DNA from 2 places in the Pseudoalteromonas sp. SG43-5 genome. Region 1 is predicted to be linked to the other one. Evidence: predicted binding sites of a transcription regulator. Region 1 holds the regulator's gene; the other holds the start of a gene.
The links. Region 1 encodes ArgR, which controls arginine synthesis, uptake and breakdown. Its sites were predicted from a motif close to ANTGAATANNTATTCANT; they were not measured.

Region 1 (4,439 bases):
TATCGGGTGGCCAACAGCAACGCGTCGCTATCGCTCGTGCATTAGCTTATAAACCTAGTTTATTACTCCTTGATGAGCCTTTTTCAAACATCGACACACAAGTACGCTTTGAATTAATTGCCGATATACGTCGAATTATTAAAGCAACTCAAGTATCTGCTGTGTTTGTTACACACTCAAAAGAAGAGGCGTTTGCGTTTTCAGATACACTTGCCATTATGCATTGCGGTAAAATTGCACAACAAGGCACGCCAGAGCAGCTTTTTGCAGCTCCATGTTCAAAGGAGGTTGCAGAGTTTCTGGGTCAGGGCATATACTTAAGCGCAGAAATGTTAACCGCAACTGAATATAAAACACCATTTGGTTTAGTCGAATCTTATGTTGAGAGTAAGCATAATGTAAGTGCAGGGCTTATATATGTGCGCCCTCATCAAATAGAGTTAGTGGCAGATAACCAAAGTGACAAATTCAGCAAGCGAGCTACCATCATAAGTCGTCGCTTTATTGGTTCGGCGTATGTTTATTCGCTTGTTATTGATGAACAAGAAATTGAAGTTGCAGCACAATATGGCCAGTCATTTGAAAATAATGATCAGGTTATAATAAAAATAAAACCTCACACGGTGAATTTTTTCGAATCGTAATTAATTTGTTATTCGCTGTGTTTTTATCTGTAAAACTAAGGAATAACAATGGCGCAAGCGCAATCAGGGATTTGTGCTGAAGCAAACTTACACGGTTTGCACTTATTTTTTAATGTGTTTGATGGTCAAGACGAATCACTTCGCGCAAAGTTAAAACAAGTAAGCGCTATAGAAGAGGAGTTTAGCGATCAATTTTCAGAATCAATGCTCTCTTGTATGGTTGCTATTGGTGCGCAATACTGGCCGCATATCCTCCCTGAATATATTCCAAGCGAATTACAGAGCTTTCCTAATATAACCCATAGCGATCACCAAATGAGCGTACAACCGTGCGATTTATTTGTACAAATTCGCTCTGACCGTGAAGACGTTAACCATTTATTTGCGCTGCAAATTTTAAAATTATTTGCCCCCGATGTAGAGCTGGTGGAGCAAATTCGGAATTTTCGCTTTTTAGATGGACGTGATTTTAACGGTTTTATTTATGGTGGCGACACCGCACATGGAAGAAAAAAGCGCGCTACGGCTTTAATCAGCAACCCTGGTAGCTTTGAAGATCAGGGGAGTTATATTCATGTTCAGCGTTATAAACATGATTTAACTATGTGGCAGCATTTATCATTGAGTGAGCAAGAGCAAATAATGGGACGTACGCGTCTTGATAACACGCTAATTACCCCAGCGATCGAAACCAGCCATGCTTCGCGAAGTGAGCTAAAAGACGAAGACGGACAACCACTACTATTAAATCAAAGCATGCCTTATGGCGACGTGTATGAGCAGGGAATGTTATCAATTACATGCGCTTGTACGGGCACCGCATTTGAAAAAGTACTTAATAGTCGTTTAGGGGAAGGGGATTGCTACGACCACTGGCTTGATTTTACTCAAGCCGATATGGGCTCTGCTTTCTTTGCACCTTCAATAGGGTTTTTAAAACAAATTTAATTTGCTATTAAACCGTATCAAATAAAATGCGAACGCGTTCAAGTGTTACATCTATTTCAGATATTTTAGCAGGAGCGATAAAAATAGTGTCATCGCCGGCAATAGTTCCTAGTACGCCATCTGCTTTACCTAATGAATCTAATAAACGTGCAATAAGCTGAGCAGCACCAGGGCTGGTACGAATGATGATCATCATTTCGTTGTGCATAATGTCGATTACTAATTGGCGTAATGGGCTTTTAGCCGTAGGTACACCCATTTCAGCAGGTAAGCAGTAAACCATTTCTTGTTTGGCATTGCGTGTGCGTACAGCGCCAAATTTACTTAACATGCGTGAAACTTTACTCTGACTTATATTGTCAAAACCTTGATCTTTTAACGCATCAACTATTTCGCCTTGAGAGCCAAAATTTTCTTCTTTTAATAGTGATTTAAATGCTTTTACTAGTGCTTCTTGTTTATCTTGTGGTTGCATAGTCTTTATTCGTTTTTGTTATTTATGCCGCAAATTCTACACAAAAATGAATAATTATGCAGCAGTTGTTTAGTTAACTTGCCAGTTTGATGCGTTAAATCACATAAGTTTACGACTATGGTCGAAAATATACTTGAAATAGACAGGATAAATTTGTTTTTAGTCGCTAATTTCATTATCTTAAGAGCCACAAATGTTTCCTACCTCAAATTACGGAGAATTCCAATGAAAGTTGCTGTATTAGGTGCTGCAGGCGGTATCGGCCAAGCGTTGTCTTTATTATTAAAAACAGGCTTACCAGCTGGCTCTGAATTATCACTTTATGATGTTGCACCAGTAGTACCAGGTGTTGCGGTTGACCTTTCTCACATCCCAACAGATGTTAAAGTTGCAGGCTTTGGCGCAGACGATTTAAATAAAGCGCTTGAAGGCTCTGACATCGTTCTTATCCCAGCGGGTATGCCGCGTAAACCAGGTATGGATCGTGCTGATTTATTCAATGTAAATGCTGGCATCATCAAAACGTTAGCAGAAGGCATTGTTGCCAGCTGTCCTAAAGCGTTAGTAGGTATTATTACTAACCCAGTAAATGGCACAGTTCCAATTGTTGCTGAAGTATTCAAAAAAGCAGGTACTTACGACGCTAAACGCGTATTCGGTATTACTACGCTTGACGTTATTCGTTCAGAAGCATTTGTTGCTGAACTTAAAGGCGTAGACGTAGCAACTGTAAAAGTACCAGTAATTGGTGGTCACTCAGGCACAACTATTCTGCCTCTACTTTCTCAAGTTGAAGGTGTTTCTTTCACTGATGAAGAAGTTGCTGCACTTACTCCACGTATCCAAAATGCGGGTACTGAAGTTGTAAATGCTAAAGCAGGCGGTGGTTCAGCTACGCTATCTATGGGTGCTGCTGCAGCTCGTTTTTGTATGTCTTTAGTTAAAGGCCTACAAGGTGAAGAAGTTGTAGATTACGCTTACGTTGCTGTTGAAAATGGCGATGCAGAGTACTTTGCACATCCAGTACGTTTAGGTAAAAACGGCGTAGAAGAAATTCTTTCTTACGGCGAACTAAGCGCATTTGAAACAAAAGCAAAAAATGACATGCTTGAAACTCTGAAAAAAGACATCAAAGAAGGTGTTGATTTCATGGCGTAATAGCCGCTTTAAGCAACAAAAAAGCCTGCATTTGCAGGCTTTTTTATTGCTCAGAATTAATGTCACACTGTGTAACTTAACTAGTTAAAACTAGTGGTCGCGGTCAACCGCAATACGGGCAAGGCTTATAAGTGCTTGCTTATAGTCAGACTCAGCTAAAAAGTCTAAACAGGCAATGGCTTTTTCGGCCTCAAGCTCTGCTTTTTGCATTGTAAACTCAAGCGCATTAGTTTGTTTTAGTGCAGTTAAAATTTCTTCTAAATGCTCCATACCATTACTGTGCTCTATTGCATCACGAATGAGCTGTGTTTGCTGCTCGCTACCATGTTGCATAGCATAAATAAGCGGAAGGGTTGGTTTGCCTTCAGCTAAATCATCGCCAATGTTTTTACCTAGCTGCTCAGCATCTGCATTGTAATCGAGTACGTCATCTACTAGTTGAAACGCAGTACCTAAATGCATACCGTATAGGTTTAGTGCATCAAGTGTCGCTTGGTCTTGCTCTGTGATAATGGCAGCAAGGCCTGTAGCTGCTTCAAATAATTTAGCCGTTTTAGAGTAAATAACCTGCATATAGCTGGCTTCAGTCGTATCTGGGTCATTGCAGTTCATCAGCTGCAATACTTCACCTTCAGCAATAATGTTTGTTGCATCGGCAAGTACTTGCATAATCTGCATTTTTCCAAGGCCAACCATAAGCTGAAATGAGCGAGTGTAAATAAAGTCACCAACCAATACGCTAGCAGCATTACCAAATTCAGCATTTGCTGTAGGCGTGCCACGTCGTAAGTTTGATTCATCTACAACATCATCATGCAATAGCGTTGCTGTATGGATAAACTCAACAATTGTTGCAAGTGTTATGTGATCTTTACCCTGATAACCGAGCGCTTTGGCTGCTAAAATAGCCAGCATTGGACGAACGCGTTTGCCGCCACTGCTAACTATATATAAACCAAGCTGATTAACTAACGCCACATCTGAGCGCATTTGCGCATGTATAAGTTGATTGACGTCATTCATATCGCTTTCGATTAACGCCTGGATAGCTTTTATATCCATTGATCTCCGAGCCAATTTTTATGTGTGAACGGCGCAGATTGTACAACAAAAAATGCACTAGCTCGATATTTTGTGACGATTGATTGAAAAAACACTATTAAAGTACTTAATTTAGACTGAATTAGCCAAGATAACTGATTAATTGATAATCA
Region 2 (4,439 bases), on a different contig from region 1:
AAAAAATCAGCAAGAGCTTGGCATGGGTGGTATAAATCACACAAACTATTTACTACCGGTACTGATGCGTATTCACCTAATGTAGTTAATGTGCTGTGCTGATTTACGCGTGCAACAATACCATCGGCCCAAGTAGAAATATTAAGTGCGAAATCTTTAATTGATTCACGTGCACCCATAGCGCCATTTTGCTGATCTAAATAAACTGCATGGCCACCAAGGCGGTTAATACCTATATCAAACGATAAGCGAGTACGTAAACTTTGTTTTTCAAACAATGTTACGATTGATTTTCCCGCTAATACGTTGCTGTATTTTTCTGGTTTTGCTTTTATATCTTGCGCTAACTTTAATAAATTAAGTGCGCCTTCTTGGTCTAACTCTAAACCCGTTAAAAAATTCTCAAACATAATAAACCTATGGTGTAATCTTAGTTCCGACATGCTCGCCTTGTAGTAGAGCAGTTAAATTTTCTGGCTTTTGCCAGCTGGAAATATACACACCGCGTCGTAAATGTTGGGCAGCGTGAAGGCTGGTCTTAACTTTGACCTCCATCCCGCCCACAATTACTCCATTTGTAATTAAAGTATCAATGTGTTTTGTGTCAAGTTGATGTAACGGCTGTTTATTTTCATCAAGCACTGCTTCAACATCCGTCATAAAAATAAGCTCAGCATTTAAGTTACTAGCAATAGCCGCTGCTGCTTCATCTGCATTTACGTTGTACCAAAGCCCTTGCTCATCAAAGCCTATAGAGCTAACAATCGGTAGGCGACCGATTTTAAGTAAATCATTAACAATAGAATCGTCGTTGCTTTTACATTTACCCACTAAGCAAAGCGCTTTTAGCTTTTGATTGGCAGTAACACCTGCCTCAAAAAGGCTTAAGCCCACAGGCTTGTGCCCAGCACTAATAGCTTGAGTCATTAATTGTTTATTAGCGCAACCTGCGAGTGCACCCACTATATAAGGCATTTGCTCTGCTGGGCTAATACGTAATCCTTGGTGTTTAGCACTGGCAAAACCCGCTTGTTTTAACCATGTATCAACTAAAGCGCCACCGCCATGTACAATGACAAATTCATCATTTTTTTGCTCATTTAATACATCAAACAACGCTTTTGCTGCATTTTCTGTATTAAGTACTGCACCACCTAGTTTAATTACCCACGTTTTTTTACTCATTTAAAACGCTCCTTTTAAACCAGTGGTATGATCTAAATTCATAGAAATATTAATACACTGCAAAGCTTGTCCAGCAGCGCCTTTTAATAAGTTATCAATAGCAGACATCACAATTAACTGCGTTCCTTGTTGCTGCCAGCCAATATCAACAAATGGCTGCTTAGCTACACCTTTAATTGAAGGTACTTTATCGCCTAATAAACGAATTAATGGCTCGCTCGTAAGTACTTGATAAGCCGATGCAACGTTTTCCTTGGTAACGCCTGGCTTAAGCTGTACATAAATAGTTTCTAAAATACCGCGCGGAAAATTACCTAAGTGCGGTGTAAACAACACTTTGTGGCCAAGGTGTTGTTCAATTTCAGGGCCGTGGCGATGGTTAAACAAACCATAAGGTGCAAGCGACACTTCACAAAAATGCGTTCCTACACTGGCTTTACGCCCTGCGCCTGTAACGCCCGAAACCGCATTAATAATAATACTTTCGCTACTCAATAAGCCTGCTTGCTTAAGCGGTTTTAGCGCATTAAGCGCTGCTGTTGGGTAACAACCTGCAACAGCAATTAGCTTTGCATTAGCGATAGCATCATGGTTCCACTCAGCTAGACCGTAAGCCGCTTCATTTAAAAGCTCTGGATGTTGATGCTCAAAACCATAGTAAGTAACGTAGTCGTCATTGCTTGCTAAACGATAGCCACCAGATAAATCAAATACCTTTTTACCCATAGCTAAAAATTGCGGCGCTAGATCAACACTTACTTTGTGATCGGTACATAAGCATACGTAATCAGCATCACTTTGAATGTCATCAAAAGCTGATACGCTAAGAGGAAGTAAAGGGCAGTCTAGTAAGCCAAGGTGCTCTGGGTATAAATCACTTAGCAATTTATTTTTATCTAAGCTACCCTCAGATACATAACAGCCTGTTAAAGTTAAGTTTGGATGCTTAGCAACTAAACTTGCTAACTCTGCGCCGCTGTATCCGCTTGCGCCAATAATCACTACATTCATTTGTTACTCGTTATCTTAAAATTAATTACTACTTATCTATAATGTTCGCTTAAACTAGCTTAGACGCTAATTAAGTCTTTTTTATTAATGAATTTTGATTATCGTCGCATTATTTTCATGGCGTTACTTTTAATATATTTATGCTTAAAAAGTGAATTGATATTCATCATAAATACTTTTATATTGTTATGCAATTAAATTGAATAATAATTTTGGATTTTTTTATGCCTTTGCCTTCGTTTATTTCCATGTACCAACAATTGATTGCAGCCCCTTCAATTAGTGCTATTGAAGACAACCTGTGTATGAGCAATAAAAACGTAATTGAACTCCTAGCCAGTTGGTGCGAAACAATCGGTTTTACGTGTGAAATTATAGAATTAGAAGGAGGTAAAGGGCGCTATAATTTATTAGCAAAACGCGGAGAAGGTGATGGCGGATTAATGCTAGCTGGTCATACCGACACAGTGCCTTTTGATGACAGTCGTTGGAATCATAATCCATTTAAACTTACCGAACTCGATAACAAATTGTATGGGCTAGGAAGTATTGATATGAAAGGCTTTTTTGCTTTTGTATTACAAGCGATTAGTGAACTTGATGAAAAGCAGCAAACTCAGCCTATTTTAATCCTTGCCACCGCCGACGAAGAAACAACGATGGCTGGTGCACAACAAATATGTAAGCACCCGAATTTAAAACCTGCGCGTTGTATAATAGGCGAACCTACTGATATGACGCCAGTATTTATGCACAAAGGCCATATGAGTACAGCAATAAGAGTGGTTGGTCGCTCTGGGCATAGCTCCGATCCCGAACGTGGTCTTAACGCCATTGAAGTAATGCATAAAGTGATTACAAAATTGATGATCTTAAAAGAACAATTAAAGCATAAGTATTCAATAAACCACTTCGAAATCCCTTATCCAACATTAAACTTAGGTAATATTCATGGCGGCGATAACGCGAATAGAATTTGTGGTTGCTGTGAAATGCATATAGATATGCGCCCATTACCAGGTTTAAGTGTACAAGAACTACAAGCATTAGTACTCGATGCAACGAAAGAGATAAATCAGCAATACCCAAATGCGGTGAGCGTTATTGATTTACATGAACCAATACCGGCATTTAGTGGGAGCACCGACAGTGCTTTAGTAAAAATGGCTGAAAAAATAGCGGGGCAAAAAGCGGTCGCAGTAAATTACTGCACTGAAGCGCCGTTTATCCAGCAACTCGGTTGTGAAACGATTGTAATGGGCCCAGGCTCAATTAACCAAGCACACCAGCCTGATGAATTTTTAGCGATGGAAAAAATAAAACCATCACAACAAATAATCACTGATCTTATAAAAGCAAATTGCTTTAGCTAATAAGATTACAATAAAGGCGCCAATTGGCGCCTTTATTAATACAGAACTAAGGCCTAATCACCTTTAACTTCTAAGTTAATAAACTTAACTAGCTCTTCAGGTTGCCCTACTAGCATCATAACTTGTTGGTTAATTTCCATCATAGTTTTACCTTCAGGTAGCTTTGCAGACACACTGAATGAATTCAAACCTTTCGCAAAGCTAGTTAAAGCCTCTGCAATATCTTCAGTTACAGGAGCTTGTTGTAACTGTTGCTCTAGCGTCATTTCCATTTGCTCAAGCGTCATACCTTGCTTTTCAAGCTCGCTTGAGAGTAAATCTTTTAATTTACCCTGGTTATTTAAGGCAAAGCTAACATTACGCGGCTCTAATTTACTCATTGCTTGCATAACAAGTGTTTGCTGCTGTAATTCTTGCTCATACGTCAGCGGTTGATCACCCGCTTCTTGCTGCGCCTTGCTAATAGCCAATGAAGCATCCATTAACGCTTTTGAATTAGCTAAACCCATATCCATATTAAAACTAACAATGTCTTTTGCATCAAGCTTAACTACTACATCACTATTGCCAGACTCTTCATCGTAATCAAGTGATGAATGTAAGTCGTAACTTGCCGACGCTAACATTTCGTTTGTATCAGCTGGTAATTTTGATACGAAGCTTTTATCAAACTGAAAGCTTTTTACATCAAATGATGTATGTGGTGATATTTTATCCGGCTCGTAGCCAGTTATTTCAATGCTTTGAATATTAGCAACATTGTCACCTTCAGGGCTTATTACTTCCATGTTTGTTATTTCTACACTCTTTGAAATAACACTTGCCGATAAACCAGCGTATTTAAATGTAGCGCCAGTTTGCTCGCTTACT

Region 2: a site for ArgR is predicted at 2,347-2,364, ahead of argC (N-acetyl-gamma-glutamyl-phosphate reductase). Genes of this name have one in related genera too.

The regions. Positions count from the first base shown of each region.
Region 1 covers NZ_JACJFA010000001.1:338,896-343,334, reverse strand. The annotation lists gene H5161_RS01560 (ABC transporter ATP-binding protein) at 1-644, shown strand, start outside; gene H5161_RS01555 (Dyp-type peroxidase) at 693-1,592, shown strand; gene argR (transcriptional regulator ArgR) at 1,600-2,067, opposite strand; gene mdh (malate dehydrogenase) at 2,293-3,225, shown strand; gene ispB (octaprenyl diphosphate synthase) at 3,316-4,287, opposite strand.
Region 2 covers NZ_JACJFA010000007.1:111,445-115,883, reverse strand. The annotation lists gene H5161_RS09750 (ornithine carbamoyltransferase) at 1-410, opposite strand, end outside; gene argB (acetylglutamate kinase) at 418-1,185, opposite strand; gene argC (N-acetyl-gamma-glutamyl-phosphate reductase) at 1,186-2,196, opposite strand; gene argE (acetylornithine deacetylase) at 2,421-3,569, shown strand; gene H5161_RS09730 (hypothetical protein) at 3,623-4,439, opposite strand, start outside.